Regions from separate parts of the Brachybacterium sp. genome, predicted to be linked through region 3. Evidence: riboswitches for the same ligand, from Rfam matches in the RefSeq annotation. Region 3 holds a riboswitch; each other region holds the start of a gene.
What was found. Region 3 has a riboswitch for thiamine pyrophosphate ahead of ACTH43_RS10945 (YkoF family thiamine/hydroxymethylpyrimidine-binding protein). Riboswitches for the same ligand answer to the same signal wherever they lie in the genome.

Region 1: linked by a shared signal. The riboswitch ahead of ACTH43_RS09455 (3-oxoacyl-ACP reductase) and the one ahead of ACTH43_RS10945 (YkoF family thiamine/hydroxymethylpyrimidine-binding protein) in region 3 are both predicted to bind thiamine pyrophosphate.
Region 2: linked by a shared signal. The riboswitch ahead of ACTH43_RS06580 (ECF transporter S component) and the one ahead of ACTH43_RS10945 (YkoF family thiamine/hydroxymethylpyrimidine-binding protein) in region 3 are both predicted to bind thiamine pyrophosphate.

Annotation. Positions count from the first base shown of each region.
Region 1 covers NZ_JBQDLF010000019.1:53,771-57,032, reverse strand. The annotation lists gene ACTH43_RS09465 (glycoside hydrolase family 3 protein) at 1-124, shown strand, start outside; gene ACTH43_RS09460 (type I restriction-modification enzyme R subunit C-terminal domain-containing protein) at 213-662, opposite strand; TPP riboswitch at 941-1,033, shown strand; gene ACTH43_RS09455 (3-oxoacyl-ACP reductase) at 1,269-2,069, shown strand; gene ACTH43_RS09450 (LLM class flavin-dependent oxidoreductase) at 2,069-3,262, shown strand, end outside.
Region 2 covers NZ_JBQDLF010000011.1:8,328-11,589, forward strand. The annotation lists gene ACTH43_RS06570 (M13 family metallopeptidase) at 1-754, shown strand, start outside; gene ACTH43_RS06575 (hypothetical protein) at 751-1,317, shown strand; TPP riboswitch at 1,408-1,513, shown strand; gene ACTH43_RS06580 (ECF transporter S component) at 1,559-2,206, shown strand; gene ACTH43_RS06585 (ATP-binding cassette domain-containing protein) at 2,203-3,262, shown strand, end outside.
Region 3 covers NZ_JBQDLF010000025.1:9,782-13,043, forward strand. The annotation lists gene ACTH43_RS10935 (MBL fold metallo-hydrolase) at 1-505, shown strand, start outside; gene ACTH43_RS10940 (protein-L-isoaspartate O-methyltransferase family protein) at 513-1,079, shown strand; TPP riboswitch at 1,055-1,163, shown strand; gene ACTH43_RS10945 (YkoF family thiamine/hydroxymethylpyrimidine-binding protein) at 1,201-1,890, shown strand; gene ACTH43_RS10950 (ECF transporter S component) at 1,887-2,582, shown strand; gene ACTH43_RS10955 (ATP-binding cassette domain-containing protein) at 2,572-3,262, shown strand, end outside.

The DNA of each region.
Region 1 (3,262 bases), on a different contig from region 3:
GGACGCGATCATCGACTCCTACGAGGCGCCCGACGGGATCACGCTGGGGGAGATGCAGCGCACCGCGAGCAATGTGCTGCGCTACCTGCTGCGCAGCGGCGTCACGGAGCGCCGCCGGCGGTGAATCCCGTGGCGCCAGCCCGTTTCGGGACGGATCGCTGTGCGGCTGTCAGGCGTCCCCGGGCAGGGGGAGGCTAGCAGCGCCAGGCCGACTAACGTGCCCCGGCCTGCACGGCAGGTGCCGCCGCGCGCTCGATGTCGTGCAGCACCGTGACCACGGCATTGGCATCGTCTTCGCTCGGCGACGAGTGAGCGCACCAAGATGCCGAGCCCGCGCTCACCTTCTCCCGCGCCTCCGGGGTGCCATCGCCCTGTTCGATGAGGATGCGTTCGAGCTCATCGAGGTCGGTCTCGGTCAGGGGCAGGTTGCGGCGCAGACGCCGGATGGCGGCAGGGTCGTCGTGCTCGCGGATGTAGGCGGTCACTTTGTCTCGGAACCGGGCCTGGTTCACGCCGACGGCGACCAGCGGCAGATCGACAGAGCGGGTTTGTCCGAGGTCGTCCTCGAAGTCGGTGAAAACGGCCCGGCGCTGGCGGGTGCCGAGGAGCTGCACGAGCGATCGGAGGGCACGCCGTGCCCGTTCGAGCACCGGCAGGATCACGCCCTCCCACCAGGCCTCCCCCGGCCACGTCCTCCAGTAGGCCTCGCCGGGGTCGTAGAAGGCGAGGCCGCCGAGGGCGCCGACGGCCGAGATTTCGAGCCTTTCGTCGTCCGCCCCCCGAGGGCTTTCCGGAGATGAGTCCTGATTGCTGAGGTGGTGGGGCGGCGCCGGACGGGCCCTGAGCTGAGCACGTCCCCGCGCGAACGGCTCCGAGCTCGGCCGCCCGGCGGGCAGTCATGAGACGAGGGCCTGCGGCGGTCGATGTGCTGGTACGGTCCATGATCGACACGGGGTGCCCCGACGGGGCTGAGATCACACCCGGTGAACCTGATCGAGTTCGTACTCGCGGAGGGATGTCGTCGATGAGCTGTGTGCTGCTGTGCTGCACGCCGTCGTCCCATGCACTGGTCCTCGCGGCGCAGGCCCCGCCTGCCGCGGCGGCGGAGGCGGCCTCGCTCCGTGCCCGAGCTCCTCGGACCCGACGATCAGGTCCTCGTGTCCGTTCCCGCGCGGTGCCGAGCCCCGGCACGGCACCGCTCCTCGTGCGTTGCGCTCCCACCCGCTGTGCGGCGGATGCGCTCGCCTGCCTGAAAGGACCGGCTGACCATGACCTCACCGACCCTCGACCCCACCTCCCGCACCGTCCCCGCGATCGCTGAGCAGGTCGTTCTCGTCACCGGGGGCGCGCGCGGCCTCGGTCGCGCGCTCACCGAAGCCTTCCTGCGCGAAGGCGCTCGGGTCGTCATCAACCATCTCACCAGCGAGGACGCCGCGCATGACCTCGCCAGCCGCCACCCGGGCCGTGCCGTCGCCGTCCGCGCCGACGTCCGGCAGCGAAGCCAGGTCGAGACCCTGTTCGAGCGGGCCGAGGCTGAGTTCGGCCTCCCCGTCGGCACCGTCGTGAACAATGCCCTGCCCGGCTTCTCGTTCAACGGCGACGCCCGCGCCAAGGCGCACGAGATCACCTACGATGCCTTCTCCGCGCAGTTCTCCGGCGCCGTGCAGGGTGCGCTGAACACGATCCAGGCCGCGTTGCCCGGTTTCGCCCGGGTGGGCTCGGGGCGCGTGGTCACCATCGGCACGAACCTGTTCCAGGACCCGGTCGTCCCCTATCACGACTACACCGCGGCGAAGGCGGCGCTGCTGGCACTGACCCGCACCTTTGCCGCCGACCTCGGCCCGCGCGGCATCACCGTGAACATGGTGAGCGGTGGCTTGCTGCGCACCACCGACGCGAGCTCCGCGACCCCCGAGGCGGTCTTCGACGCGATCGCCGCGAGCACTCCGCTGCAGTCGGTCACCACTCCCGCCGAGCTCGCCGATGCAGTGCTCTTCTTCGCCTCTCCGTGGTCCCGGTCCGTGACCGGGCAGAATCTCGTCGTCGACGGCGGGCTGGTGAAGAACTGATGGCCGCCGCGCCCCGCCGCCAGGTGCGGCTGAACCTGTTCGCGCACGCGTGCGGCCACCACGCCGCGGCCTGGCGGGCGCCGGGCTCCTCGGTGTCGCGTCTGGGCGACATCACGTACTGGGAGGAGCTCGCACGGATCGCAGAGCGCGGTCGACTCGACGCGCTCTTCCTCGCCGACGGCCAGTCGATCGCGCCCGCCGGGGCCGAGCGCGGGCCGACATGGTTCCTGGAACCGATCACCGTGCTCACGGCGATGGCCCGCGCCACCGAGCGGATCGGGCTGGTCACGACGGTCTCGAGCACCTTCTGGGACCCGTTCCACGCCGCTCGCCTGCTGGCGAGCCTCGACCACATCTCCCACGGTCGGGTCGGGATCAACGTGGTCACCTCGATGACCGACGACGAGGCTCGCAACCACGGCATGCCCGCGCTGCCCGATCATGCGAAGCGCTACGCCACCGCGGGGGAGTTCATCGAGGTGCTCCAGGGGCTGTGGGACTCATGGCCCTCCCAGAGCATCCTGGCCGATCCGGAGGGGGTGTACGTCGAAGCGTCCCTGCTGCGACCGCCACAGCATCACGGGGAGTCCTTCCAGGTCGCCGGGCCGCTGAACGTGCCGACGCCGCCGCAGGGCCGCCCGGTGCTGTTCCAGGCCGGGGCCTCCGAGCCGGGCCGCGAGCTCGCCGCCCGCCACGCCGAAGGGATCTACGCGGTGGCCTGGGACCTCGAGTCCGCGCTCGCCTACCGCTCGGACATCCGCGCCCGGGCCGCCGCGCTGGGCCGCGCCCCGGAGACGATCGCGGTGATGCCGGGCCTGGTCGTCCACGTGGCCTCGACCGAGGAGGAAGCCCGGCGGATGCGCGCGGACCTCGACTCCCGCCTGCCGGTCGCGGACTCCCTGCGCCAGCTCTCCTTCTTCATCGGCCAGGACGCCTCGGACTGGGAGCTCGACGCCACCGTGCCACCGCTCCCGCCGCTCGAGGAGTTCACCGGCCCGAAGGGGCGCTACGCCACGGTGCTGCGCATCGTCGACTCCGTGCGGCCGACCGTGCGCGAACTGCTGGGGCTGCTCGCCGCCGGCGGCGGCCACGCGACCGTCATCGGCACGCCGGAGTCGGTGGCCGACGAGATCGAGCGCTGGGTCGACGCGGGCGCGGCCGACGGCTTCAACCTCATGCCGCCCACCCTCCCA
Region 2 (3,262 bases), on a different contig from region 3:
GATCGTCCCCGGCGACCTGGTGGCCACCGCCCGCGCCTCCCGCCGCTTCGAGGCGGCCATCGAGTACGCGAAGGTGGGCGGCCCGATCGACGAGACCGAATGGCACATGACTCCGCAGACGGTCAACGCCTACTACAACCCCGGCCGGAACGAGATCGTCTTCCCTGCCGCGATCCTGCAGCCGCCGTTCTTCGATGCGGAGGCGGACGACGCGGTGAACTTCGGCGGGATCGGCGCGGTGATCGGGCATGAGGTGGGCCACGGCTTCGATGACCAGGGCTCCAAGTACGACGGCGACGGCAACCTGATCTCCTGGTGGACTCCCGAGGACCGCGAGGCCTTCGACACCCGTGCCGCACAGCTCATCGCCCAGTACTCCGAGCTCTCCCCCCGTGATCTCGACGAGTCCCATCGCGTCAACGGCGCGCTGACGATAGGCGAGAACATCGGCGACCTGGGCGGTCTCTCGATCGCTGTGAAGGCCTACCTGGCAAGTCACGACGCCGCTGACATCGACGTCGAGCTCGACGGATTCACCGGGCTGCAGCGCGTGTTCTGGTCCTGGGCCACCGTGTGGCGCGGGAAGAACCGTGACCAGGAGGCGATCCGTCGGCTGGCTGTGGACCCCCATGCGCCGATGGAGTTCCGCTGCAACACGGTGGTGGGCCATCTCGAGGAGTTCCACGCCGCCTTCGCGGTGACTGAGGGTGACGCCATGTACCGCGCGCCGGAGGAGCGGGTGACGATCTGGTGAGGCCCGAACCTCCGTTCTATGTGGGGCGCACCCGGCCCTCCTGGATCGGCTGGACCAGGATCGGGATCACCCTGCTGTTCGGCGTGATCCTTGTGCTGCTGATGTCCCAGCGCTCCAGCCTGCCGGGAGTTCTCCTGGTGGCGGCGCTGTTCCTCGCCCTGGCGGTGTGGACCTGGATGGGGCAGTGGACGCGCTTCATCGTGGATGAGCACGGCCTCACCGTGAGCCTGGGCGGCTTCCTGCCGCGCAGGCCGTGGCCGCTGTCGGAGTTCCGCACCGTGCAGCTGCGAGAGCTGCCCTCGTCACGCGCCGGGGTGACCCTCGGCGGTTACGGGTGGCGGCGCGGCACCGTGCTCACACCCCACGCCCAGGAGCTCACCCCTGTCGGGAAGCGGAAGGTCTTCACCGTGGACGAGCCGCGCGCCGCCTACCGGGTGATGGCCACCCGGCCCGGCCTGATGGTCGAGATCATCGGCCGCGGCTCCACCCACTTCATCATCTCGCCGGTCGATCCTCAGGCGACGGCCGAGGCCGTCGACCAGGCGATCCGCGCCCGCCTCTGAGCGGGTGCCGCCACGGCGCCGGGGCTGCTGCTCGGTGATGCCCCCGCGGCCCCGGTCAGGGCGCCCGTTGGGGTAGAGTGGCTCCTTGTCATCCACTGACAGGGGAGCACCGAGCGGTGCTGAGAGTGCGCACCAGGCGCAGACCCTCGAACCTGATCCGGCTCACACCGGCGTAGGGAGTCGGGATATCCGTGCGGCACCATCGGTGCTGGACGCCCCTTCCGTTGAGGAAGGAGAAGTGATGATTCGTTTCCGCACCGTAGATCTGCTGGTCACGGTTCTGATCGGCGCCGCCTTCGGTGTCGCATTCCTGGGGTACGGCCAGCTGTACACCCTGATCGGGCCGCTCACCGCAGCCTTCAAACCCGCCGAGGGACTCCTGGCCGGGATCTGGTTCCTGCCTGCCGTCCTGGCCGCCCTGATCGTGCGCAAGCCCGGCGCTGCGCTGCTGGCCGAGATGATCGCCGCCGTGCTGTCAATGCTGCTGGGCAGCCAGTGGGGCTGGGGCACGGCGATCTCCGGCCTGATGCAGGGCGGCGGGGTGGAGCTCGCGTTCCTCGCCTTCCGCTACCAGCGCTTCACGCTGCCGGTCGCGATGCTGGGCGGGATGCTCTCGGCCCTGCTGGAGTGGGGCTGGGAGAAGTTCGCCTACTACCAGGAGATGAGCTGGACCTACTCCCTCGTGATGCTCGGCTTCTTCCTGCTCTCCGGGGCGCTGCTGTGCGGCGTGCTGGGATGGGCCGCCAGCCGTGCCCTGGCCGCCACCGGGGCTCTGGACTCGATGCCGGCGGGCAGGGAGCGCGCCCAGCGGGTACGAGCCGCATCGCCCTCCGGAGGATCTGCTGGATCACAGGCTGAGCGCATGGCACCGGACGACGCCCGGGCGTGACGGACCTGTCCCTGCGAGGGCTCACCTGGCAGCCGTACACGCGGGCCGAGCCCACCGTCCTCGACCTCGACCTGGAGATCCCCGCCGGGCAGCGCGTGCTGCTGGCCGGGGCCAGCGGCAGCGGGAAATCCACCGTGCTGCGGGCCCTGGCCGGTCTCCTGGACGAGGAGACCGGAGAGCTGACCGGCAGCGCGCCCGGCCCCGCCCGCCCCGGCGAGCGGGGCCTGCTGCTGCAGAACCCTCTGGACGCCCTGGTCGCGGCGACCGTCGGCCGGGAGGCGGCCTTCGGCCCGGAGAATGCCGCCCTGCCACGTGCGGAGATCCAGGCCCGCACCACCGCGGCGCTCGATGCGGCGCTGGTGGATCTCCCCTCCGACCGTGCGCCGCTGGATGCCTCCGGCGGGCAGCAGCAGCGCCTGGCCCTGGCGGGATCGCTCGCGTTGGATCCCTCGGCGCTGCTGCTGGATGAGCCGACGTCGATGCTCGATGAAGCCACCGCCGCTGCGGTGCGCGAGTCGATCCTGGCCACCGCGGCGGGCCGCACCCTGGTGGTCGCCGAGCACCGGCTCGCACCGTGGCTGGACCACGTGGAGCGCCTGATCGTGCTCGGTGAGCAGGCACAGATCGTGGCCGACGGCCCGCCCCACGAGATCGCAGCCGGCATGACCGCCTCCCCCGCCGCACCCACCCGCTCGGCTCCCCGCGCGCAGCACGAGGGCGCCGTGATCGCGGCCCTGCGGGGCATCGATGCCCAGCGGGGCGGCCTGGCCGTGCTCGACGATCTGACCCTCGAGCTGCGCAGCGGAGAGCTGTGCGTGATCACCGGCCCCAGCGGCAGCGGCAAGACCACGCTGCTGCGCATGCTGCTCGGTCTGACCGCCCCGTCCGCTGGGAGCGTGGAGCGGCCCGCGCCCGAGCACGTCGCCTTCGTGCCCCAGAACCCCGAGCACTCCTTCGTCGCCGGCAGCGTGCGCGAGGAGGTGCTCGCCTCCCCCTGGGCACGCGACGAGCAGCTCGCCGATCAGCTCCTGGAGCGAGCGGGCCTGAGCGACCTCG
Region 3 (3,262 bases):
CGCGGAGCCCGAGACCGCGCAGCAGCTGCGGGAGGCGGTCGACGGCGCCGCTGCGGTGCGCCCCGAGCAGCTGCGTCCGCTCGCCGCCGGGGACGCGCACGTGCTTGCCGCGGTCCCGGGCCACGGCTCGTTGCGGATCGAGGCTGTCGGCGGCCGGCACGCGATCATCCACCCGGACATTCCGCGGGTCGGCAATTCGGGTCTCGTGATCTCCGCGGGGGACGGCCCCCGGCTCGGCGTGACCGGAGATTCCCTCGAGCCGCTGCCGGAGTTCCACGGCATCGACGTGCTCGCCTTCGCCGTCGTCGCCCCCTGGTCGAAAGTGTCCGAGACCGTCGACTTCCTCCGCGCCGTCGGCCCGACGCTGGCCCTGCCCGTGCATGAGGCGATTGCGAGCGACGTGGGCCGACCGATCTATCTGCGCCAGGCCACTGCCCTCGCTCCCGAGGGCACGGAGGTGCGTGACTGGCCGGTCGACGGGGTCATCGAGCTCCCCGGGAGCTGAACGCGCCATGAGCGCCGAAAGGAACAGGAACCGGTCCGAGGACCGGCGGGACCCCGCGGACCGAGCAGGGACCGGCGACGGTGCCTCCCGCGCGATGCATGCGGTGCCCCGGGAGCACTTCCTGCCCCCGGAGCTGCGGGACCGTGCCGGCGTGGATTCCCCGCTGCCGATCGGAGTGGGCCAGACCAACTCCCAACCCAGCACGGTGCTGGACATGCTCCGCCTGCTCGATGTGCGTGAGGGGCAGCACGTGCTCGACGTCGGTGCCGGTTCCGGCTGGACCACGGCGCTGCTCGCCCACCTCGTCGGACCCTCCGGGAGCGTGGTGGGTGTGGAGCGGCAGGTGAGCCTGCTGGCACCTGCCCGTGCCGCGCTCGCCGGGACCGTCGGCCGCGAGGACGGCCGCGCGGAGATCCGCGAAGCCCTCCCCGGGGTGCTGGGGGCGCCGGCGGACGGACCTTTCGACCGGATCCTGGTCTCCGCCGCCGCCCGGTCCAGCCACTGGTTCGTGGACCGCCGCGCTCCAGGGACGCCGGATCGGGGTACGGTGCTTCCGTGCACGGGAGTCCGGTAGGCCGGGCTGAGAGGGAGTTCTCGAACTCCGACCGTAGAACCTGATCCGGATCATGCCGGCGCAGGAAGCTCCGCCAGGCGATCGTCGCTGCGCGCCCGTGCCCTCGTGAAAGGCACGGATCGTGAGCATCACTCCCGTCGGCACCCCCGCCACCCTCCCGGGCACCGCCCCGGATCCCACCGAGACCCCGCTCGGCTTCGGCGTCGGCGCCAGGGTCACCGCAGCCGTCATGACCGATGACTACGCCCGAGTGCTCGTCGGCATCCTGTCCCGGCTCGACCTCACCGGCCTGGTGCGCGAGACGGGGGACGTCTCCACCTATCTCGGCGGCCACGAAGCCCACCTGCAGCGGTATCTCATCGACCTCGCAGACGACCTCGCCCGCACCGAGCACCACGCCACCCTCTCCGTGACCCTCTCGCGCGGCTGCCCGGGAGAGGTGACCTGCGAGCTTCCCGGTGGCGCCGGCCCGCGCGACGTCGGGATCACCGAGCCCCGTCGCACCGGCCGTTTCGCTTCCGCGGAGTGGGCGCTGTACCCGCTGGCGGACCAGGTCGCCGCCGACGGCACCGCGCCGGACCACATGCGCGACATCTACGCCGCGATCGACCGCGCCCGGGAGCTGGGCACCTTCCGCGGCTCCGAGCATTTCGTCACCCGCCTCGAGGGCGACATCGGCGAGGTGATCGCGACTGCCGTCGCCGGCTGGTTGCAGGTGGGTCGCAGCGTGCAGCACGTCACCAGCCATCTCACCCTCTCCCTGAACAGCCCCTCCCACGAGGTGCGCGAGCTCGGCGAGGAGACGCGATGACCCGCGCACAGACTCCGGCAGAGACCCCCTCCCGGGCTCCCGGCCAGACTCCCTCGCAGGCCTCTGATCTGGCCGCTCGTGCCGCCCGGCGTCCGAGGCTCTCCCTGCGCGAGATCGTGCTGGTGGTGGTGCTCGGTGTCGTGTTCGGCTTCCTGTACTGGGTGTTCGTCCAGGCCTGGAACGGGCTCGCGATCGCGATGGGCCCCGCCGGGGACCTCGCCCAGCACGTCCTGTTCGGCTCCTGGCTATTGGTGGGACCGGTGGCGCTGGCGATCCTGCGCCGCCCTGGCGTGGGCATCCTCGCCGAGATGCTCGCCGCGATCATCGAGGTCGTCTTCCTCGGCAGCCCCGTCGGCCCGATGCTGGTGCTCGCCGCCGCGCTGCAGGGCATCGGCAGCGAGCTGCCCTTCGCCCTGACCCGCTACCGCCGGTTCGGTTGGGGAGTGTTCGCCGCCTCGGGCGCCTTCGGTGCGGGCCTGGTGTTCTTCTGGACCGCCTACCGGATGGGCTGGTACGGCCAGGACCTGCTCGCGCTGCGGCTCGGGATGCAGGTGCTCTCCGGGATCGTGCTCGGCGGTCTGCTCGCCAGGGTGATCGTCCGCGCCCTGGAGCGCACCGGCGTGCTCGCGAACTTCGCGATCGGTGCCGCCGCGCAGGGCGACGACGGCATCCCGGCACGACGTGTCCGCTGAGGCCGCAGCGGCCGCCGAGGTCACCGCGCCGGGCGAGAGGGAGGCGGCGGCCCCCGGGCAGTCGGGGACGGTGGTCGAGGCACGGGAGCTCGAGGTGGTCCTGCCCTCGGGGGACGGCGTCGGCCCCTGGACCGGGAGCATCCGGGCCGGGGAGCAGGTGCTCCTGCTGGGCCCCAGCGGCTGTGGCAAATCGACGCTGCTGCGCGCGCTCGCCGGCGCGCTCCCCTCCCACCAGCGCGGCCGGGTCACCGGCACCCTGCGGGTGGGCGGCATCGACCCGATCGCCGAGGGGGTCCTGGCCACCGCGGGGACCGTCGGATTCCTCGGTCAGGATCCGACCGACGGGGTGTGCCTCCCGCGGGTCGCCGATGACGTCGCCCTCCCGCTCGAGAGCCGCAGCGTGCCGCCCGCGCAGATCGGGAAGCGCGTGCGCGAAGCTCTCGCAGACGCGGGCATCGAGACGCTCGCCGACCGCCCGGCCGCGACGCTCTCGGGCGGACAGCTGCAGCGTGCGGGCCTCGCCGCGGCGCTCGTCGCCCGGCCGCGCCTGCTGCTGCTGGACGAGCCCACCGCGATGCTCGATGCCGAGGGCGTGCGCGCTGTGCGCGACGGCGTCGAGCGGGCTGCGCGCGAGGGCGGAGTGGCAACGATCCTCGTGGAGCACCGCCTCGACGACTGGG